One region of the Exiguobacterium sp. BMC-KP genome, then DNA from elsewhere that is predicted to be linked to it. Evidence: riboswitches for the same ligand, from Rfam matches in the RefSeq annotation. Region 1 holds a riboswitch; each other region holds the start of a gene.
The links. Region 1 has a riboswitch for thiamine pyrophosphate ahead of ADM98_RS01510 (3-oxoacyl-ACP reductase). Riboswitches for the same ligand answer to the same signal wherever they lie in the genome.
Positions count from the first base shown of each region.

Region 2: it holds a riboswitch for thiamine pyrophosphate, as region 1 does, so the genes downstream of both, tenA (thiaminase II) here and ADM98_RS01510 (3-oxoacyl-ACP reductase) in region 1, are expected to answer to the same signal.
Region 3: it holds a riboswitch for thiamine pyrophosphate, as region 1 does, so the genes downstream of both, thiD (bifunctional hydroxymethylpyrimidine kinase/phosphomethylpyrimidine kinase) here and ADM98_RS01510 (3-oxoacyl-ACP reductase) in region 1, are expected to answer to the same signal.

Region 1 covers NZ_LGIW01000011.1:216,504-224,306, reverse strand. The annotation lists gene ADM98_RS01525 (ATP-binding cassette domain-containing protein) at 1-403, shown strand, start outside; gene ADM98_RS01520 (hypothetical protein) at 400-1,218, shown strand; gene ADM98_RS01515 (hypothetical protein) at 1,238-2,320, shown strand; TPP riboswitch at 2,438-2,538, shown strand; gene ADM98_RS01510 (3-oxoacyl-ACP reductase) at 2,674-3,426, shown strand; gene ADM98_RS01505 (LLM class flavin-dependent oxidoreductase) at 3,482-4,792, shown strand; gene ADM98_RS17080 (TIR domain-containing protein) at 5,034-5,225, opposite strand; gene ADM98_RS01495 (LLM class flavin-dependent oxidoreductase) at 5,773-6,783, opposite strand; gene ADM98_RS01490 (MBL fold metallo-hydrolase) at 6,886-7,650, opposite strand.
Region 2 covers NZ_LGIW01000015.1:279,613-287,415, reverse strand. The annotation lists gene ADM98_RS06960 (class I SAM-dependent methyltransferase) at 1-1,040, opposite strand, end outside; gene ADM98_RS06955 (sporulation protein) at 1,151-1,924, shown strand; gene ADM98_RS06950 (glycoside hydrolase family 3 protein) at 2,126-4,042, shown strand; gene ADM98_RS06945 (hypothetical protein) at 4,073-4,369, opposite strand; gene tenA (thiaminase II) at 4,421-5,116, opposite strand; TPP riboswitch at 5,190-5,296, opposite strand; gene ADM98_RS06935 (DUF1002 domain-containing protein) at 5,491-6,372, shown strand; gene abc-f (ribosomal protection-like ABC-F family protein) at 6,651-7,803, shown strand, end outside.
Region 3 covers NZ_LGIW01000013.1:114,590-122,392, forward strand. The annotation lists gene ADM98_RS03420 (hypothetical protein) at 1-381, opposite strand, end outside; gene ADM98_RS03425 (YitT family protein) at 518-1,387, shown strand; gene ADM98_RS03430 (CHASE3 domain-containing protein) at 1,580-2,218, shown strand; gene ADM98_RS03435 (ArsR/SmtB family transcription factor) at 2,263-2,631, opposite strand; gene ADM98_RS03440 (hypothetical protein) at 2,687-3,172, opposite strand; gene thiE (thiamine phosphate synthase) at 3,142-3,780, opposite strand; gene thiM (hydroxyethylthiazole kinase) at 3,770-4,537, opposite strand; gene thiD (bifunctional hydroxymethylpyrimidine kinase/phosphomethylpyrimidine kinase) at 4,518-5,321, opposite strand; TPP riboswitch at 5,437-5,547, opposite strand; gene ADM98_RS03460 (murein hydrolase activator EnvC family protein) at 5,612-6,889, opposite strand; gene ADM98_RS03465 (murein hydrolase activator EnvC family protein) at 7,092-7,803, opposite strand, start outside.

The DNA of each region.
Region 1 (7,803 bases):
CGACTACTATCCGGATTGGGATCAACAAGTAGCAGAGGAACTGATGGGGTTCTTTAAACTGATGGCGACAGACCGCATCGCCAATTTATCGAAAGGGAATAAAGCAAAGGTTAATCTATTGATTGGATTTGCGATGAATCGACCTTACTTACTGCTCGATGAACCGTTGGCTGGGATTGATTTATTTACGAAAGAACAAATTGCGTGGATCTTCTCTAGTCACTATATGGAAGGGAAGGGCATCTTGATGACGACTCATGAGATTGCAGAAGTGGAACATCTCATCGACCGCGTTATTTTTCTTCAGAACGGGATCATCATACAGGAAGATGACTCGGAAGAGATGCGTGAGCTTTACGGGAAATCAGTACAGGATCGAATGAGGGAGGTCTATCAGACATGAAGAAATTCTTTATGCTATCAAACGAGGAAATCAAGCGAAGCTTCAAACTATACCTTTCGATATTGACGATGTTAGTGATTGTTGAACTCACATCGGTCGTATATCAGGTTCTTCATTATCAATCCAAGCTGGAGGATTTGATGAAAAAAGAGCGACTTACGGAAATGGAAGCTGTTGATCAACTGAATGGACCTTTGACGTTTGGCGATGCGACCAACTACTTCAAGTACATGATTGCCATCGGTATCATGTTCACGATTCTATATGCCTTTCAAATTTGGTACCGCGATTGGTATGGCGAGTCCAAGTACATCTACCGTTTATTGATGCTACCGGGTAAACGCATCACAATCCTCTTATCCAAACTGACAACAGTATTGGTATTTGTATGTGGTTTCATGGGCATCCAGTGGATCACGATTCTTCTAAGTCGTCGACTCTACGAATGGTTACTCCCGGAACATTTACAAGCAGCATCAAAAATCATCGGGGAATCAGCTGCGTTGAACATGCTCTATACCTTCAATGTGATCGATACATTCGTCATTCTAGCGCTCGCACTCTTCGTCATCACGATGGTCTTCTTGTTCGTCTTGACGGAGCGGTCCTATCAAAAAGGGAAAGCTTTGCTGACGATCACAAAGGATGTAGCGCTCTTGATCGTACCATTCATTGCATTACGTTACTTATTTGATTTGACTAGCATTCTCATCCCGAATCAACAGGTATTCGTCTATCTTTCCTTTATCCTCATCTATTTTGTATATATAAGTTGGAAATGTGTTCGACTACTGAACCACAAAGTATCTATTTAATCATTAGAAGGAGGAAGTCATGAGACGATATAAGGAAATGATCATCGTAGGAAGCATTGCTGGCGTCACCTTACTCAGTTATTTTGGTTACGCCGTAAGCATTAAAGGATCGGATTATGAAGTCGAGAGTATACGAAAAGAAAATGCAGAAGCTCTTAAAAAAGTAAACATCGAGATTGAAAATGGAGACATCAAGCCTACTCAATACAATATCCAATTGGACGGTCAAATCCATAGTGAGTCGCAGAACTATATCACAGGGTTGTTCAATAGCTACGCTGCAGACTTCCCTGCTGATTTCTATCGCTTTCTTTCTAAGGAAGACGTATTTACTAGTGAAATGGGCTCGCGGACATACGGAATTGAAGTAAAGGCATCTCAGTTGAACTATCATTCTTATGACAGAAGTACACAGAAACAATTTAAAAAGACGCTTTCTCATCGTTTAACGGTACCGGATCGTGAAATGGCTGACATCCGTGTCTTCCATCAAGACGGCATGAACGTATACGTCCAACGGGATGATCATGGAGCAAAGGAAAAATCGACGGTGTTATTACTCAACCTTGCAAAAGGAAAAGTGGAGACGCTTCAATCCAAGCAACTCAAGACTAATCAAGAGCGTCATTATGTGGCAGTGAACGACTATGGAATTGTCTATCGTGAAATCGCATATGATGCGGAAGGGGTAGAAAAAGATAGCGCTTATTATCTAGATAACGGCAAAGGCATCAAACGAATCAAAGCACTTGATGCGTATGCAGCGGAAGGGAACTTTAATGCTGCTGAAAATAGCCAATCACTGATCGCTTACGGCACGTTTGATTCAGAAAAAAGTAAAAGTATCAAATGGAGCACCTATGACTTTAAGACGAATCAAGTCAAGCGACATAAAGTGGAAGGGCAGCATGCTTACCGCTTCAATGGCTCCTATACGATGATTGCGCAGGGAAAGCTATACCATATCGCTAATATCAATGATTCGGATTTCCAAGTCACGGTAGTCGATACGAAAAATGAATCGATTTCGTATCAAGGAATCATCAAAGATAAAAATGCTAAAAAGAATCGTTTGGTACAGGATGTCACTGTATCGGAGTAATCGTGATGGACTCATGATTCACTTCGTTTACTCGCTTCTTAGAATACTAGAAATGAATTTATCTGTCAGAATCATTGACAGGGGTTTTCAAGACCACTACAGTGAAGATAACTTAAATAGAATCACTAGGGGTGTTATTAAACTGAGATGAGTAGCTACTCAAACCCTTTGAACCTGAACTAGGTCGTACTAGCGTAGGGAAGTGTAAACTCTGATGAACAAGCGGAGACGATGATATCGTTCTTTGCTATGTGATTATTTAGACGTGCGCAACTTTCCTTTTGGAGAGTTGCGTTTTTTGTTTACTAACTTCGCTATTTAAGTTGCAAAAATGGATGAGGGAGTGGACAAGAATGAGCAGAACAGTATTAGTGACAGGAAGTAGTCGAGGACTTGGGGCGACGATTGCAAGGGTGTTAGTGCACAACGGATTTAAAGTGGTGATCAATTACTTTAAAAGCAAGGATGCGGCAGAACAACTTGTGAGCGAACTGGGAGTAGAGAATGCAATTGCCTTGTATGCAGATGTCACGAAGCGGGAAGATGTCGAGAGCATGATGCAATTCGCAACAGCACATTATGGTCAAATCGATGTTGTCGTGAATAATGCATTAGTAGACTTCAAATTTGATCCGGTTGCGCAAAAATCGTTTATCGATTTAGAGTGGGAAGATTATCAAAATCAACTGGATGGAACACTTAAAGCAGCGTTTCACATCATTCAAAGTGTTTTGCCACAATTTATAGAACGACATAGCGGTAGTATCATCAGCATTGGAACAAACCTCTATCAAAACCCAGTCGTTCCTTATCATGAATACACAACAGCAAAAGCAGGTCTGATTGGCTTTACTCGAAACCTAGCCGCGGAGTTAGGTCAATATGGCATAAACGTGAATGTCGTCTCCGGTGGGTTATTGAAAGTCACAGATGCGAGTGCTGTGACAACCCCTGAAGTATTTGACTTAATTGCCCAATCGACCCCGTTGAAAAAAGTGACGAGCCCAGAAGAAGTGGCTCAACTGGTTGCCTTTTTGGCATCAGAAGCAGCATCTGGGATTACCGGTCAAAACGTAACGGTCGATGGTGGGTTAACAATGAATTGAAGCGATCGTTTTAAAAGATTCTTAGCTTGTAAGAGAAGGGATTCGTGAACAGAAGATGACGAATAGAAATCAGTTAAATATTGGTGTTTTGTTATATGGATGTGGTCATCACCAAGCCGCATGGTTAATACCTGATTCCGCGATTAAAGAGATCGGAGAGAGTCGCTATTATCAGCGTTTGGCTCAAATAGCGGAAGCTGGACGTTTGGATGCAGTATTTTTTGCGGACAATCAATCCTTTCCGGCTAATAATGCAACTGATTTACCTGCCTTTTGGTTGGATCCTTTAATTAATCTAACGGCTATTTCTCAAGTGACGGATCATATCGGATTAGTTTCTACGATATCGAGCACGTTCTCCAATCCGTATACAGCAGCAAGGCAACTTCTAAGCCTAGATCACGTGACGAAGGGGAGGGTAGGCTGGAACTTAGTGACCTCGATGACGGATTGGGAAGCGTTAAACCACGGGATGGATGCACTTCCACCGAGGGAGGAACGGTATAATAAGGCGAACGAATTCGCAGCATTGATGGAGAAGCTATTTTTATCTTGGGATCAAGCGGCTTTTCTTGCGAATCGATCAGATAACCAATTGATTGATCCTGAACGTATACAAGTTATCGATCATTCTGAAGCCTATTTCAGCGTAAAAGGTCCTTTGTCTACGCCGCGTAGTCCCCAAGGAAAGCCAGTAGCGATGCAAGCGGGGGCTTCTGAAGAAGGGATTGCCCTTGCAGCCAAACATGCGGATGCCGTATATTCTGTGTCATGGAATTTTAGACAAGCCCATGCTTTTCGTGAAAAACTCCATAAGAAAATTACACAAACTGAATCACCAGATCGAAAGATTAAGATATACCCAGGCTTAGTAACGTATGTTGGTAAAACAAGAGAAGAGGCACTAGCCAAAAAAGCCGAACTAGATGAAAAATTACCGGTTGAAAATGCTTTGAAACAATTGAGTTTCTTTTTGCAGCAAGATTGCTCCACATGGGATCTCGAAGCAAAGATTCCGACCTTACCATCGATCGAGGAATTTTCCGGACCCATCGGACGCTACCGAACGATTCTAGAGATTATCGATGATACAAATCCGACGCTCAAAGAACTATTAGGCTATTTAGCAGCAGGAGGAGGACACCTGACATTGATTGGTACTCCGGAAGAAATTGTGGATCAGTTGGAATTTTGGTTTAACGAGGGAGTAGCAGATGGCTTCAACTTGATGCCGCCGTCACTACCGTCAAGTTTAGAAGATTTTGTAGACATGATCATTCCTGAATTACAAAAAAGAGGATTGTTTAAAGACACCTATACAGGAAATACACTTCGAGAACATCTAGGTGTAACGAAAGTAGAGTAACCCATACTAACTAGCATCTTGTGATAAAGTACGGAGTATCAAGCCTCATTTCTTCTTTTATTCTATGAATTTTCTTCAGTTCATATTAAACGGTCGATAAATATAAGACGATAAACCTTATTGAAGATAAATGATGTTTGCAAGTATAGATTATAAGAACAGGAGTGTGATCTCTAAAATAAGAGGTCAAGCTCCTACTCTTTTACGCAATGATTAAAAAATGTTGTGCCATACATTCAGTTCAAATTTTTACTTTTAGATTAGATTCTCTTAGTTCTTTAAGGGTGTCATACTCTATTTCATCAATAGACTCTGTAAAAGGAATATATGCAATTCCATCAAGATCACTTGATTTTTCAACGGACTGTTTTAATAAGCAACATACATTTGACCGACCTAATTTTCCATAAAAAAATCCAAGTTCAAATATCACATTTTTTCTTGCTCTATATTGAAGTTTAGGATGTGTATCCCATGTATGTATTTTTTATCAACTTCAACCAAGCTTAAGCAAGATATAGTCAAAAAGACCTCAGATTTATTAGTAGCTAAATTTATGAGAGTATCAATATTTATTTTTCATCAGAAGATAAATCAGAAAAATCTTCTTTCGATATTATGGACGAAAAACGAATTCGTTTTTCTCTTAGTAAAACCCAAGGGAATAGAGGATGGGTGTATACAAATCCAAGGAAGAAAAGAAGCCCGCAATGGTTGGATCCATTGCGGGCAAAAAAAAGCGTCAGTTATTATATTGTTTTTTTGATGATTTCGAAAGTTTCTCTAGTCGTTTACTCCTCCAACATAAAAGGAATGATAAAGGATTTTATTCAGAAATATCATAAATAATCGATACAGTCTTCTCCTTTATTCCAACTATTTTTGTTCTTTAGATTTGTTAAAAGAACCATCAGTTTTTTACAACGTTTACGAATGGACAATCTCTGCTCAACTTAGTTTTCGCTGACTTCTTTTCAGTATTATTTTATTTCGTTGTTTAAGGAATCGCTTACTTGTTTAAAGATGTTGTATGATTGTATTTCTTTTTTACTGTCATAGATGTTTGATAAGGCAATGATTTCGTCTACCTCATACTTCTCTTGAAACTCGATAACTTCTCGACGAACCGTCTCTGCATCTCCCATGATCGTATACCCTAACTTATAATGCAGGATTTCTAGCTCATACTGAGATAAGGATTCAAGGAAATCCTTCTTTGGTGGGATGAGTTGGCTGAGATTATTGGTATAAATATCGATATACACCTGCAAGTGGCTGGAGGCAATCAAAGAGGCTTCTTCCATTGAATCAGCAGCAATGATATTGATGGCAGCCAATACATAAGGCTCTTTTAGATGTTTCGAAGGTCTGAAACTTTGACGATAGATGTTAAGCGCTTCTTCCATCGTTTCTGGAGAAAATTGTGCACCGAAAGCATAAGGCAATCCTAGTCGGGCTGCAATTTCAGCGGATCCAGTAGACGATCCTAGAATGAAGACTGGCACATGTGTACCAAGCCCAGGGTATGCCCGGACATCGCCTTGTTCCTCTTCTGTTCCTACATACCGTAAAATCTCTTGAACTTCTTTCTCAAAGAAAAAGACTCCTTTATGATTAGAACGTCGAATCACATCTGCCGTTTGTTGATCAGTTCCTGGAGCACGTCCCAATGCTAAATCGACACGTTCAGGAAATAGTGTTTCCAGTGTTCCGAATTGCTCTGCGACGACTAAAGGAGAATGGTTCGGTAACATGACGCCACCGGAACCTACACGAATACGTTTTGTATTCGCTAACAAATGCTGTACGATCGATACAGTTGCAGCACTGGCATAGGCATCATGATTGTGATGTTCTGCAATCCAAATACGTTTGTATCCCATCGTATCAACAGCTTTAGCCAGTGCAACTACAGTATCTATTCCTTTTTTCATTGTTTCTCCTTGTCTTAACGGAGCAATCGATAAAACGGATAGATCGAATTTTTTCATGATTTCACCTCTATGATTCATCGTTCTAGTTGTTTGATATGCAGGATGAATCCTTTCTGTTATTCAAGATAGTATTGAAAACTGTGTTATACGGTCATAAAATCAAAATGAAGTTGTTTCCCCATCATCCGGAACAAGGACATTGGATGTGATGTCTTTACCTTTAATGAATGTCTTCAATTCTTTTCTCGAGAGTCCCCAGTGGTTTACGGCTTCCATATGACTGACTAGGATTTTGGCTTTTGGAGCGGCTTTGTACACCTTATAGACATCTTCTTTTCCCATGATCAATGGACCACCTTCTAGGAATTGATTCTGTCCTCCGTTCAAAATAAAAATCTCTGGTTTATACGTATCGATATTTTTTTTCACTTCCGAATACCAAACGGTATCACCTGCTACATATAAAGTTTTTTCTTTTGGATGCTGAAAGATAACGCCCATGACATTTCCCATTTTCTTTGCCATCTCTCCGTAGCCATGACGACCATCTACTTCCGTCAGTTTGACGCCTTTAAAGGTCGTCGCTTTGCCTTCTTTCATGACTTCGATATTTGTAAAGCCTGCTTTTCGTGCCATATCTGCATCTTTTTTATCTTGCATGAACATTTTGATGTCTTTTGGAAGTTGTTCTTTTGCTGCCTGATCAAAGTGATCCTCATGCGTGTGGGTAACGATGACAGCGTCTACGTCATCCATAATCTTATCGACAGAGAATGGAAGGTCGACTATTGGATTCCGATCATCCCTTGTAGCGGGACCGAACGAATCAAATTCGCCCTTTTTAGAAAACATGGGATCTACCAAGAATTTTTGTCCTTTGTACTCTACTGTCACGGTCGCATTTCGAATTTGTTGGACCACCACGTCCTGTTTTTTCGGTTGTGATGGATTAGTTTTTTCAGTTTGTGAAGGTCCGCAAGCTGCTAATACACCGCTCAATGTGAGTGTGGTTAGAATTGCAGCTTTTTTTAATTTCGTCATTGTTAAAGCACTCCTTTGTTAATAGCTGATTTTTTA
Region 2 (7,803 bases), on a different contig from region 1:
ATCAAGACGTTTTTCGGTGTATGCTCAAGATCGATGAATTCGAGTAATTGTGCTTCATAACCGACAAGTGTCAGTAATTCCGCTCGTAACGAATCCGTAGCAAGTGATGCAAATTTTTCTTTGATCAATCCATGTTGCAACATGACGTCAAGTGGAGAACAATCGAGTTGACGGTTCAATTCCTTTTGGCAGCACGGTACGCTCAGAATGACCGATGCATTCCAGTCGACAGCTCGCGCGAGAGCAACGTCTGTCGCGACATCACAGGCGTGAAGCGTCACCATCAAGTCGACTTCTGTCTCACCCGTGTAATCGTGAACGTCTCCGACACGGAAGGTCAGATCGGTATAATCAAGATCTCGCGCAATTTGCGTACATTCCTCGATGACTTCCTTTTTTAAATCAAGACCTGTGACTTCAAGGTCGAACCCTTTGACGACTTTTAAATAATGATAGAGGGCGAACGTCAAATACGACTTCCCACATCCGAAGTCTAGAATCCGAAGTTTTTTTCCTTTCGGCAAGGCAGCGATGCTGTCCTCGACGAATTCAAGGAACCGATTGATTTGTTTAAACTTATCGTACTTCTGCTTTTTGACCTGCCCCGCTTCCGTCATGACGCCCAGGCGGATCAAAAATGGAACCGGTACACCATCTTCTAATAGATAGGTTTTTTTTCGGTCGTGCGACAAGAGAGCTTTCATCGGCTCTTTTTTGGACGTCTTGATCGCGACCTTCATTTTTTTGGAGAGCTGGAATTGCCACTCTTCTTCTTCAAAACGGAAGAGGAATTGTCGGAATTCTGCAAACCAATCATCGAGTCGACCGATGAAATCGTCAATTAAAATATTTTCATGCTTCATAACGCGTTCAAATTGAAACTCAACCTGCATCAGCACCGTATCTCTTAATAGAATCGGTTTTACCTTGATTCGTCGGAGATCATTTGATTTTTGACGCGGATTACTCATCGTCGCATGGATCAGTGCTCCTTGCGTGATTTGCGAGGCAAGGCTCGCTTTTAATTCATGTAGTTCCACTAGTCGTCCCGTCCTTTTCTAATGTTCTTTCGAAACTGTAGCAAATTCGTTCCCGTTCGACAAGTGTACACGCTTCATCATTCGTACGTAATCAAAAGGAGGAATTCATCATGTTTAAAAAAATTCTCTCACAAATCGGAATCGGTGCTGCAACGGTCGATACACGCTTAACGGACGACCGGTGCGAACCAGGTGGTCAAATTAACGGCGTCGTCCACATCAAAGGCGGAAACGTCGATCAAGAGATTGACCGGATTTACCTTGAATTTAACACGCAGTACAAACAAGAAGTAAATGATAGTACAACATTTACGACGTTTACGCTTGATCGATTTGCCCTTAACGAAGCGAAATTCACGATCGAAGCTGGTGTCGAACGCGAAATTCCTTTTACATTACGTGTTCCGCTGAATACGCCACTCTCCGTCAGCCAATCGAAATCGTGGATCGAGACAGGTCTCGACATCGTACAAGCCGTTGATCCGTCAGACCGCGACGCTGTCATCGTCGAAGCGAACCGTTACCAAACGACGGTCTTAAATGCGATGGAGTCACTTGGCTTCCGATTGAAGAAAGCCGACACGGAAAAATTACCTGGACGGTTCCGCAAAGATTTACCGATTGCTCAGGAACTTGAATATTCAGCACGCAATACACACTATGCCCATAAACTCGATGAGATCGAGATCATCATGCTTCAAGACAGCTCAGGGATTGATTTAATCGTCCAAGTTGACCGTCGTGCGCACAGTCTCGGTTCATTGTTCAGTGAAATGGCTGGAGCGGATGAGTCGATGATTAAACTCCGCCTGTCGAATAATGAACTGCAGGATCAGTCATTTGTCGAACGCCAGCTGACAAACATCGTAGAGCGCTATAGCTGATTAATCGAATGACTTGAAAGTGATTCCTCTTCAGGGGAGTCACTTTTTTTGTTCAACTCGATATAACTAAAAAATCATTAGAAATTTATTTCAATATGAAATCGTTTACAAATAAAATATTGTTTTAAAATAATCCACTTGCTATACTGTCCGTATTGAAAAGAATTCCAGTCGTGATTTGCTTAGAGGAGGACGTACACCATGAAAAAAATCGGTCAGTTCACGTTAACAGCCGGACTTGCAGCAGCACTTGTCTCAAGTAGTTTGCCTGTCATGGCAGCAACAGAATCATCAACAGAGCGGATCAGTCAAAAGATTGACGCGATGACGCTCGAACAAAAAATCGGACAGATGATCATGCCGGACTTCCGGCAGTGGAATGGAAGCAATCATACATCCCTTGCCCCAGAAGTCGCAAACATCATTGACCGCTATGATTTAGGCGGCGTCATCTTGTTTGCTGAAAATGTTAGTGAAACTGAACAGACGACGAAACTCGTCCACGATCTGCAAGAAGTCGTCAAGCAGGACGTTAGCAATGATATTCCGCTCTTCGTCACGATCGACCAAGAAGGTGGAATCGTTACTCGGCTGGGGACAGGGACGAACTTACCTGGCAACATGGCGTTAGGTGCAACCCGCAGTAGCACATATGCCAATGATGCGGGTCATATCATCGGTTCCGAACTGCATGCGCTTGGCATCAATGTCAACTTCGGTCCAGATCTTGACGTCAACAGCAACCCTTCAAATCCGGTCATTGGTGTCCGTTCGTTCTCAAGTGACCCCGCACTCGTCGGCACACTCGGTTCCGCTTTAATGAAGGGAATTCAGTCTGAAGGCGTCGCAGCGACTGCCAAACACTTCCCGGGTCACGGCGATACGGCGACTGATTCCCACTATGGCTTACCGATCGTTGATCGCTCCCTTCAAGAGCTAGAACAAGTCGAACTCGTTCCCTTCAAGCGAGCGATCGCTGAAGACATCGATATGATTATGACCGGACACATCGGAATGCCACAAATCGAATCTGAAGTCGTCACCTCGAAAAACGGTACCTTCCCTTTACCTGCGACGTTATCGGATGACGTCATCACGGGTGTACTTCGTAAAAAACTTGGCTACGATGGCATCGTCATCACGGACGCGCTGAACATGCAGGCGATCGCTGATAACTTTACGGAATCAGAAGCCGTTCTGAAGACGTTTGAAGCTGGTGTCGACATTGCGCTCATGCCGACGATCCTCCGTTCCGAGCAGGATGTCACAAAACTCGACCGGATTTTCAAAGACGTGATTGAGGCAGTCAAAAATGGTCGTCTATCAGAGAAACGAATCAATCAATCAGTCGAGCGGATCCTAACGCTGAAAGCAGAACGCGGAATCTGGAACGGTACGACGGATACGACATCGTTAGCCGATAAACTCGCGCAAGCAAAACAAATCGTCGGTAGTCCCGACCATAAAGCAAAAGAACGCGCGATGACAGAAGCATCCGTCACACTCGTGAAAAATGATCAACGGACGTTACCATTCAAACCGAAAAAGAATGCAAACGTACTGGTGATCGCTCCTGCGGCGGATCAAACGGACAGCATGAAAAAGACGATCGCTTCACTACCGAAGAATCGGAACTGGCACGTGACGACAGCGAATTATTCGGCTACTACGCTTCCACTTGACCAAAACCCGACACTACGGGCGCAACTCGATGCAGCGGACTATATCATTGTCGGCTCAAACGTCAATACGAGTGCTAAACTGCTATCAACCGCACCAGAACAAGCGATTCCGGCTTCAATCTTCCGCTATGCGAACCAAACAGACACCCCCTCCGTCTTACTTAGCCTCCGTAATCCATACGATGTCGCCGTTCAACCGGACGCACCGGCGCACGTCCTCGTCTATGGCTTCAAAGGGGATCCGAACGGACCAGACTCCGAAGCTGGTAATCTGAAATCTGCAGGACCTAACCTGCCTGCTGGTATCCGTGCGATTTTCGGAACGTTTAAGCCGCAAGGCACCTTACCAGTCGATGTACCGGTCTTTAAGAACGGTGCCTTTACCAATCAACTGCATCTCGAATTCGGTGACGGCTTTAAAAACTGGAAAAAATGAGAATATGATACACAAAAGACCGAGACTCCTTTAAAGGATGCCTCGGTCTTTTAACGATTGATACGGATATTCCGCTTCTTCTTTCGCACGATAGTAGACGCGGTATAACCAATAGGTCAGTAATGCATAGACGACAATGACAAGAACAGCAGAAATGTAGCTCCCCATGCTATATGCTACCTTGAAGTTTCGAGTCGATGCGGATATACCAGATAATACGATCAACGCTGGAATGATGAGTCCTACAAATCTTACTTTAACTTTACCCAGCATGCGTTGCACGGCATACGCGGCGCTGATCGCAAGTACGATCACGATGATTTCCATTCCTATCCCTACTTCCGCTAAATGATATACCTAATTCTACCATCTAACCGTTTAGGAAGATACTGTTCGCGCCGGAATCGTCTCGTACACCGACGTGAATGTTTCTTCTGTCCATCCCATATGCCAAAACAGCAACTCATAATAACAGCTCGTCACGAAATGACGTTTCATCCGTTCGCGTTCTGTAGGACTGGCTTGTTCAGCCAAAGCATCGAGCCGTGCAATCTGTTCAAAGACGACCTTTTCGAACCACTCCGAACTATACGTGTCGATCCATTGCTGATAGATTTTTTCTTCTGGCGTACATGTCAGTAATTGTTGACCGACTTCATAATACAACCAGTAACATGGCAAGATGGCAGCAATTGTCTCACCGAGTGTCCCCTCGCTCGCATGATGCATATGCGACACATAGGCATATGCTGTTGGTGCTGGTTCGAATGCTTCAAGGTCTGCTTTTGTAATACCAAGCGGTTCAAAAAACGATTGATGTAGACTCAGTTCTGCCCCATATGTCGAAGTCGCATGCTCGGCAAGCGTTGCGATTGTCGCAAAGTCGTCTGCTTTTGACGCTGCCTTCGCTTGAATCTTCGCAAAGTGTTTTAAGTAGTAAGCGTCCTGCATCACGTAATGCCGAAATTTCGAGAGTGGTAATGTCCCTTCCCCGATTCCTTGCACGAACGGGTGCGTAAAACTACTCTCCCAATACGCTTGTGCTGCTTGTTTGATTTCTTGTGTGAATGTCATGATCTCATCCTCCTCGTTTTTTATGAAACGAAAAAACACCACCCCGAAACACACGGGCATGGCGCAAGAAGAACAAGACTTGACGCCACTTCCCTCCGTAAGTACGAACTTAATCAGGTTCAAAGGGTCCGAACGTCTTCGTTCGTCTCAGTCAGCCTACCGACTCCCCTAGTGGTCATTATTCGATTCCCATCCACTATAGCATGCTGAAAATGGAAGTCAAGTTGTCCTCTTTTCGCTATACTATGGAGTGTCAGAAGGCGGATACCGTCTCCTTCTACAGACCGATTCCGAATGGATCTTGTTCCCGTACACTAATTTTAGTACCTGATACTATATTCAATACTCTTACTTATACATTGGAGGATTTCATCATGCATACACCAACAAAAATCATGGCGTCAGCCATCATCGCTTCTGCTTTATTACTCCCGACAGCCGCATCCGCCGAACAAGTCGTCGATAAGACGATCGTCACACTCGGGGAGTCGCTCGGCGCAAAAGATAAGGCTTGGGTCCTTTCACGTCTCAATGCACCGGAGGGCATCACGCCGATTATCGCAACCTCTGCCGACGAAGAAAAATACCTCGGGAAAAACATTCCACAGTCGCAAAAAGGTGGCAACATGTATTCGTCGGCTAAGATTGAACTGACGGAAAAAGGCGATGGACTTTCCGTCTCGACGGAGAACATCACGTGGGTGACGAAGGATATGTATCTCAACGCTCTCGTCACAGCAGGTGTCAAAGATGCCGACATCACGATCACTTCTCCCTACAAGGTGACCGGGACATCGGCCCTGACAGGAATCATGAAAGCCTATGATCAAACTTCTGCTGAGACTGGAATCAAGCTGAGTGACGAACGCAAGGATTTAGCACAGCAAGAATTATCGGTCACATCTGACGTCGGGAAGACCGTTGGAACGGATAAAGTCGCTGACTTGATGAATGAGATCAAGGCTGAGATTGCAAATCAAAAACCGGAAACTAAAGTCGAGATTGAAAATCTGATCGTCCAAGTCATTCAAAACAACAACATCCAATTATCTGATGCACAGATGGATCGATTGACGAACTTGTTCAATCAAATGGAGCAAGCGAACATCAACTGGGGACAAATTGAGAGCGGCTTGAAAAATGCCGGTCAAGACATCCATGCGTTTGCAACGTCTGAGGAGACGAAAGGATTCTTCGCTAAATTATTTGATGGTCTGAGTGACTTCTTTAGCTCGATTGCTGGGGTATTCAAATAATTCAGACTTTCCCATTTAACAAAATAATGGTAAACTACATGTATCTGAAACGAAAGGTGGTGTGAAAAGATGGACTTTGCCGCGTGCAAACACTGGTTAATGGAACAATTATATCTGTTGCGCGCGATTTTTCATGGAATGGCGTTCTAAGGCACCCGTCTGCCCTTTTTAGAACTTCATGAACGAAAAATACAGCAAAGCGCATCTTTCACACGTCAAGGAGAGTGCTATTTGCGCTCTCCTTTTTTTGATGCGCGCGAAAGGATCAATTGATTATGATGATTTGCGACATTCAACACCTGACAAAACAATTTGGAGGCGAAACGATCTTGACAGACGTTTCCCTCTTCTTAAACGAACACGACCGTGTCGGTTTGATCGGACGAAACGGTAGTGGCAAAACGACACTACTTCGCCTACTTGCTCGACTCGACCAGCCGGACGGTGGTGTCATCTATCAAAAGAGTGGTTTGACAATCGGCTACCTGGAACAACTTCCAGTTTACGCCGAAACGATGACCGGACTCGACGTCCTATGGACAGCGTTTGACGAAATCCTCTCGATTCGTTCTCGGATGCAACAGTTGGAACAATTGATGGCAACAGCACCATCCGACCTCGAGGCATTACTCGTCCGATATGCGGACGTGACGAATGCATTCGAACAAAAAGATGGGTATCTACTCGATTCGAAGATTGAGCGCATGGTGAACGGTTTACATCTCCGTCCTTTACTTACTCGCCCCTTCCATCAGTTAAGCGGCGGTGAGCAGACGAAGATTTGTCTCGGTCGTATGTTGCTGATGGAACCGAGTCTCCTCATTCTTGACGAACCCACGAACCATCTTGATTTAGCTGCCGTTGAATGGCTCGAGCAATTTTTACGCGATTATACCGGAACCGTCCTACTCGTCTCTCACGACCGAGTGTTCTTAGATGCTGTCGTTACCTCAATCGTTGAACTTGAGGATGGTGAATTGACATCTTACACGGGCAATTACAGTGCGTTCGTTGTCGAGAGAGAACGTCGTCTGCTCGAACAGTTCCATGCTTATCAAGAGCAGCAGAAAAAAATCAAGAAGATGAAAGAAGCGATTCGTCGACTTAGACAATGGGCGAACGAAGCGTCTCCACCGAGTGAAAAATTATTCCGTAAAGCAAAATCGATGGAGCGGGCGCTCGAGCGAATCGAACGGATTAAACGACCGCAACTCGAAGCTAAAACCGCTGACGTCTCCTTCACTTCTACCGATCACACGAGCCAAGTCGTCTTTCGTGCTGAAGCACTGTCTTTTGCTTACAAGACGCGACAACTTTTTGATGCGATTTCGTTTGAAATCATGGCCCAGGATCGAATTGCGATCGTTGGAACGAACGGAAGCGGAAAGTCGACATTACTATCACTACTACTTGACGAATTATCACCGGACG
Region 3 (7,803 bases), on a different contig from region 1:
GTCAGGAATCGTTGAGAATAATACGAGTGTATGATGCATGAGGACTTTTGATAAACGAGCGTTTAAAAAATCCTGATTCACTTGTAATGTACCAGTGTCCGTCCCAATCCACGCACGCCGCTCTTTTCCAGTGACGTCATAGGCAAGCCGTAACGATTCTCCTTCAACATCTACCTGTTCTAATTCCGATGAAAACGGGAGTTGTTCGGCTAACTGACGAATCGCTACCGTATTCATCATCGAAGCACCGACTTGTCTTGCTACGATATCACCATCATGCCAAATAGACGTTCGATTTTCTTCATCTGGTTGTTGAAAAATACGAATGCCTATCAGTATCCCTAAACAGATACATCCAATAATCAAGAACGTTTTTTTCATTTTCATCACCTTCCTAAAAAAACTTACCCTTTTTCATCTTTTTTCATAAGAAGGGTTGAAATTTTATGCATATGGGCGTACTCTTGCAGGCAGATACTCACAGAAGGAGGAGCATGAGGTCACTCATCATATTGCCATGACTACTACGACACACCCACAGAAAAAGAGAGTTGAAAAAATCAGTTTTTTAATCATTGGTACATTACTTTATTCCCTTTACATCAGTTTACTACTATCTCCAAATGATATCGGATCCGGTGGTATCATGGGGATTACGCTCGTTGTGCAAGAGCTCTTCCATACCCCAATCGGCTTAACACAGTTGCTCTTAAACATCCCACTCTTCATTTTAGGTTTCCGTTTTCTACGTAAGCGATTCATGTTCTTATCTGGCATTATCGTCATTGCTTCTTCTTTTTTAATCGACTGGATTCCAACTCAAATCGTTCCAGAATCTTTAAATGATCCGCTTGTCGCTTCCATCTTTGCTGGTCTAGTCTCCGGTCTTGCAATGGCATTGATTTTCTTCGGTGGCGCGTCTACCGGCGGGCTCGATATTCTTGGAAAGTTTTTCTTCGCTCGTTTTCATAACTGGCCACTTCCTCGTATATTTCTAATGCAAGATCTTGTCATCTACATTCTTGTCTGGTGGGTCTTCGATTTGAAACACGTTATGTACGCTCTCATCATGAGCTTTGTTCGCGCTAAAGCCCTTCAAACGGTCTATAGTTTTTATTCTGCTTCTAAGCAATGTATCATTATTTGTGAGAAAGCAGATGAAATCAACGAAGTCATTACAAAAGAGCTTGGTCGTGGTGTTACGATTTTGGATGCACGGGGTGGATACTCCAACCGAACGAAAAAAATGGTCTACGTTGTCGTTCAAAATAACGAAATCGTACGCTTGCAAGAGATCGTCGCTTCTGTTGAGCCAAATGCATTCGTTACGTTCTCGGAAATTCATACGGTTTTCGGAAACTACAAGGAACATTCCTATTCGTTTTAACATTAAGCGCAGCTAAGCTGCGCTTTTTCTTCTACAAAACAGCTTCTCGGATTGTACTAGCTTTCCTGCTTTTTTTATTCAAAATGCTGACTTTCTACTTTCCTATCCCTATTCAAAAAATAGACAGGCTTCACTTTTCTTGTAATAGTAGTTAAGCTAATGACATGTCTTTTTATTTAAAGGAATGATTGCATGCACTCACTATGGCGTCAGCGTATTCTGCTGATTCTTTTGATCAGTTTATTTGCTTCTATACCAATCATTTATGCCTTGTCCGGTTATCGGACAATTGCAGCGATGACAGCGCAGATGAAGGATCATGATATACCGTTAATTAATCAAGTCGACCAGCTAGTTGAACATAATCGAGATCGAGCAAATGCAGTCCGTGGTCTCTTATTGTATGAGGATAATCGTTACATCGAACAATATTATTTTTCGACTTCGAAAATTCATGATTTACGTAACGCTCTGAATCAATCATCAACTACTCCGGGGGCAATCAAGGATTTACTTCGGCGAAACAATGTATGGGAGTCTGAAATTGAACGGGTTTTCGTCGTATATGAACGTCAAAGTCCTGCAGCAGCAAAACGTCTTGCAAGACAATCGACTCAAACAACTCAGACAATTCTTGAAGACTTATCCCGTGTAAAAGATGATTTGTATCAAACCCTTCAAGCAAAATTACAACAATCGGATACGTTAATTGCTACATATAAATGGATGTGCCTCGGCTTGTCCATTCTGTCCTTTTTAATGATTAGTGCAACGATCTTTTTCTTCCATCGCTTTGCTCCTGCCATATCAAAGCAATCAGCACAAGAATAAACGAAAAGCGCAGCTATTGCTGCGCTTTTCGTTTATTCTAAAAATCATTCAAGTACTGCTTTTCCCTCTTGTACATGTTCCATCGCCATATGGACAAGCGATGATACATGATGATCATCCAAGGAATAATAGACGACTTTTCCTTCTTTACGAAACTTTACAAGTCCCTGTTTCAATAGGGATCGCAGATGATGCGACGCTGTCGCGATCGAACAATCAACAGAAGCAGAGACGTCACAAACGCACAATTCTTCTTCAATCGTCAAAGCATAAACGATTCGTAATCGTGTCGCATCTGATAAAATTTTAAACAATTTTCCAATTTCAAGCGTCGGAATTGTATCAACGACATGTCCGATTTCGGTCGCGCGCTGTTCGTCAATCGCGATCGTTTCACAACGGGGAATGTCCATGTCCGTCACCTCGTTTCTATATATATTGCACCACGAGAAACAGGACATTGCAAGTTCAGCGCATTCGTCTGCGAATGAGCCAAAACACGAGCCACCCCCCGACAAAATCTCCGATATCCCAGACAATTCGATTTTGGTCGACAGCACGCACCCCGATATCGATGACTTTTGTACTTTCTAATCGATTCGTATAACGCTGGCGCAATGAAGCTGGGATCGGCAACCGAAGAAGTATCCGATAATAAATATCTAAATGAGTATGCCCCCAGATTTCTGTCGCAATCGAACTCGTTTTAATATACAAAGGTCGCTTGTAACGTCGCTCATACTTTTCCTTCAATAAAAGAGCCATTTCATAGGATATACGATTAGGACGCGGAAATAAAACTTTTCCTAGATGATAAATCCCCTGATTATCGACCCGAATGATTTGTGGTTCTAACCGATACCGGATCCAATAGCCCCGAAAACGGATCGTCTGCCATTTCAATACAATCACCTCTGAACGAATTATACCCTGTTCTGAAGAGATTGATGCCATTCTCGCACAGCATCTGTCATTTGCTTTGCAGCGAGCTGCCGATCTTCTTTAGCAAAAATATCAGAAATGACCGCGTATCCTTCTAGTAGAATCGGTAGAGACGAGACATTTGTTGCTGTAATGCCACCAATACCAATCAAAGGTAAGTGAACCGCTTCTCGAATCGCCTGAAGTGTCGTATACGGCATCGCATCAGCGTCTGCTTTCGATGACGTCGCAAATAAAGACCCCACCCCTAAATAAGATGCCCCATTTTGTTCTGCTTCCATTGCTTGCTCAACAGTTGCAACCGATACACCGATTACAGCGTTCGGTAAGAGACGACGTGCTGCGGTTAGAGGAATGTCCTCTTGTCCGATATGCAAACCGGCTCCGACGAGTAACGCGATATCGATTCGATCATTGATGATCAATGGAATGTCGTGACGATCCGTGAGTGCTTTTAACTGAACTGCCTGTTCAAAGAACTCCTTTCCTTGCGCTGTTTTTTCCCGTAGTTGCACGATGGTTACCCCACCTAAAATCGCTTCTTCAACGACCGTTTCGATAGCAACTCCTGGATGATATCTACGATCCGTCACGGCGTAAATCGAATAATCAATTACCACGTTCCGTCACCTCCGTCAGATCTTGTTCCGTCATCAGGCTGATGGCATTGAACAACTCTCGTTTAAAATCGCCTAGACCTTGTGCCGATGCTGCCCGCTCTCCTGCTTTTCCCATGACGAACGTTCCATGAACTGCCGCCTCATACGCCGTATAGCCTGCACCAAGGAAGCTAGCAATTATCGATGCCGTCATACAACCTGTTCCTGTGATGTCTCCAAGACGAGGAGTACCCACGTTCAATTCCATTTCGCGTGTGCCATCCGTGATGTAATCGATTGGACCGGTGACGACGACGACGGATTGCTGTTTGCGTGCGAATATACGGATACTTTCTCGATCCATGCTTCCGTCTCCCACAGCATCGACTCCCTTCGTTCGTCCATTCTCTCCAAGTAGAGTCTTGATTTCAGAGACATTTCCTTTAATGATCGTACATCCGAAATCGATTAATTCTTTTGAGAAATCGGTTCTTAATGTCGTAGCTCCTGCTCCGACTGGATCGAGGATGATTGGAACGTTCAATCGTCCTGCTTCACGTACTGCCAGTCGTTGTGCTTCCTGCATTTCTGCATCAAGTGTACCAATGTTCAAGACAAGAGCTTGTGCGAGTCGAACCATCTCTTCTACTTCTCGAATGTCTTCCGCCATGACGGGGGATGCCCCAACAGCTAATGTGACGTTTGCGCAATCGTTAATCGTCACCGTATTCGTCAGATGGTGAATGAGTGGTTTCTGTTCAAGAATGGTCGTAAACATGTGCATCCCTCCAAAGTGAATGAAAATGGTGTGTCGGTCCAATACCTTGTCCGAGGACAAATCCATGACGGATTGCTTCCGTGACATAGCTTTTTGCCTGTCGTACACTACCTGGTAAATCTTCTCCCAGCGCCATCCGTGCTGCAATCGCTGCAGATAAGGTACAACCCGTTCCGTGGGTATGTTGGTTGTCTAACCGTTCGGATGTGAAGCGATGTTCTTTCGTTCCGTCAAACAATAAATCCGTCGCCTCTCCGGGTAAGTGTCCACCCTTTAATAAGACTGCGCCCGTCTGCGTAGCCAATTGATGCATCGCAGACCGCATGTCCTCTAGATTGGTTACTGACTTTCCCGTTAAACGCTCAGCTTCTAGTAAATTTGGTGTAATGAGTGTCGCAAGTGGTAGTAACTCCATAATCAGTGCTTGTTCTGCCTCTGTCCGTAACAAGGCATGTCCACCTTTTGCGACCATGACTGGGTCTAATATGATCGGAACTGTCTGTTTACGAAGATGTGTAGCGATGACACGAATCGTCTGCGCATTCGAGACCATCCCGATTTTGATCGCATCGACACGAATATCTGAAAAAATCGATGTTAACTGGGCATCAACGATTTCCGGAGATAGCTCTTCCACCGCTTGAACACCTAATGTATTTTGCGCCGTGACAGCAGTCAGAACACTCATTCCATAAACGCCTAAAGCCGAAAATGTTTTTAAATCTGCTTGAATTCCAGCTCCACCACCGGAGTCGGATCCTGCAATCGTCAATACATGTTTCATGTTTCTCTCACCTTCCCATCGAGCAATGTAAGGGAGTCGTTACCGACAAAAAAAGCGCCGACCGCTGTAAAAAAGCAGTCGACGCTATACAAAAGCGTTATACACGCATTCCGATATCCGTTCGGCTCAACTTTCCTACGCTGGTATTATCCAGTTCAGGTAATAGGGTCGAAAACAGATTGGTTTTCCTCTCAGCCAGATTCCTCCAGCTCCCCTAGTTGCTCAAGTATTCGTTTCGCCTTAACTGTAGCATAGGGAACAAAAAAAAACGAGCCGAAGCCCGTTTTTGATTACAGATATGCTAATGGATTCACTGCATTCAGAGGAGAAGAGGCACTGTATTGATACCCTCCGACATGTAGTTCGAAATGCAAGTGTGGTCCTGTTGAATTTCCCGTACTACCAAGTGTTCCGACTTGCTGACCTTGAGAAACGGTTTGTCCTGCATGAACAGACAATGAACTCATATGGGCGTAGACAGTCGTGTACACTTTCCCGTCAAGGAAGTGCGAAATCATGACGTGATTCCCGTAAGGTCCACCACCTGATGCGGTAATGACCGTTCCGGCTGCTGATGCGACGATTGGAGATCCGACGGGACCTTTAAAATCGACACCATTATGGAATGTATAACCGTTTGCTCCACTAGCTGGTCCAAAACCTTGTGAGACGCCACCAGAAGATGGTCGAACAAATTTCCCACCACCTGAAACGATTGGTGTTGCATCTGAACTTGTTGATTCTGTATTCTTATTTGCTTGTTTTGCTGCTTGAGCATTCGCTTTAGCGGCTTTTTCAGCTGCTGCTTTCTCTGCTGCTGCTTTTTCAGCCGCTGCTTTAGCAGCAGCTTTCGCTGCCGCAATCGCACGTTCTTGAGCTTCAAGAGTCGCTTGCAGTTCTTTTGCATCTAGAAGTTCTGTCGTGAACTTCGTCTTACCTTTTCGTAATTTTTTCAGTGTAGCACTACGCTCTTTCATTTGAACTTTTAACGCTTTCTTTTGTTCAAGCAATACTTTCTTTTCTTGCATTTGCTCCGCTTTTTTCTCGACGAGTGCTTGTTTTGCTTCTGCTAATTTTTGTTGTGTCGCGATGTAATCCGAAATCATTTTATCATCTTGCTCAGCGATTTTTTTCCCAGCCATGACACGGCTAAATAAATCACCCAAATCCTTTGATCCAAAAATGACTTCTTCCCATTTAATCGAGTTCCCATCGTTTTCTTGGAACACACGTAAGCGATCACCAAGAAGTTCTTCCTGCTTCTGTAGCATCTCTTCGTAACGAACGATATCTGCTTTTAACTCGTCAATTCGAACGTTCAACTGTTTAATTTGTTTATTTTTTTCGGAAACTTGGAAAATCTTTTCGTTAATCGCTGCATCAATTTGATTGATTTGACGTTGTTCTTTTGAAATTTTCGACTCTTGTTTTTTAATCGCTTTTTCTAATTTACGTTGTTCTGCAGCATTTTCAGCCTTTTTTTCTTTAATCGTTGCTGCCGCGATCGGTTGTGTTCCTGTTATAAGTAATGCCCCTAAAACAATGGTAGAAATTAGTTTTTTTAGCATATATCGTATTCCTCACTTATGTTTTTTCATATTTTATTATAGTATTCAAGTTTCTTTCATCTCTGAAATAGATTATAGCACCCTAATCATTTCAAAAAAATTTCATTTACATTTCAAATGCAAACGTTTTTTTGTAATATAAACATTTATTTTTTGAAAAGCACAAAAAAAGAACCGTTGCTAAGCAACGATTCTTCACTAATTAAAACATAGTCATCGGGTTTACTGAGTTAGCTGGACCCGTTGCACTATAGCTGTATCCACCAACGTGAATTTCGAAGTGTAAGTGTGGACCAGTTGAATTCCCAGTGCTTCCGCGTAAACCAATTTGTTGACCTTGGCTGACACGTTGACCTGCATGAGCATTTAATGCACTCATGTGCGCATACAATGTCGTATATGTCTTACCGTTCAATTGGTGAGCAATCATGATGTGGTTTCCGTAAGGTCCACCACCTGATGCTGTAATGACTGTTCCCGTTGCAGCTGCCACGATCGGAGTCCCAACTGGACCACCGAAGTCGATCCCGTTATGGAACGTATAACCGTTTTCTCCTCCAGCTGAACCATATCCTTGTGTGACAGCCCCAACTGTTGGGTGAATGAATAGACCACCTGATACTGGTGCTGGTTTAGGTGTTGCAGGAGCTGACGGTGCTGGAGCAGGTGCAGCTGGTGCTGGTGTAGATGCTTTTGGTGTCGACTGTTTCGTCGAACCAGAAGATTTTGCTGATTGTGCTGCTTTTTCTTGCGCTGCTTGCTGAGCCGCTGCTTCTTTAGCAGCTTGTTGTTCTGCTTCTTTTTGAGCTGCCGCTTGCGCTGCTTCAGCTTTTGCTCGTGCTTTCGCTTCACGTGCTGCTTGTGCTTGACGCTCTTTTTCGATACGTGCTTCACGTTCACGTGCTGCTTTTTCA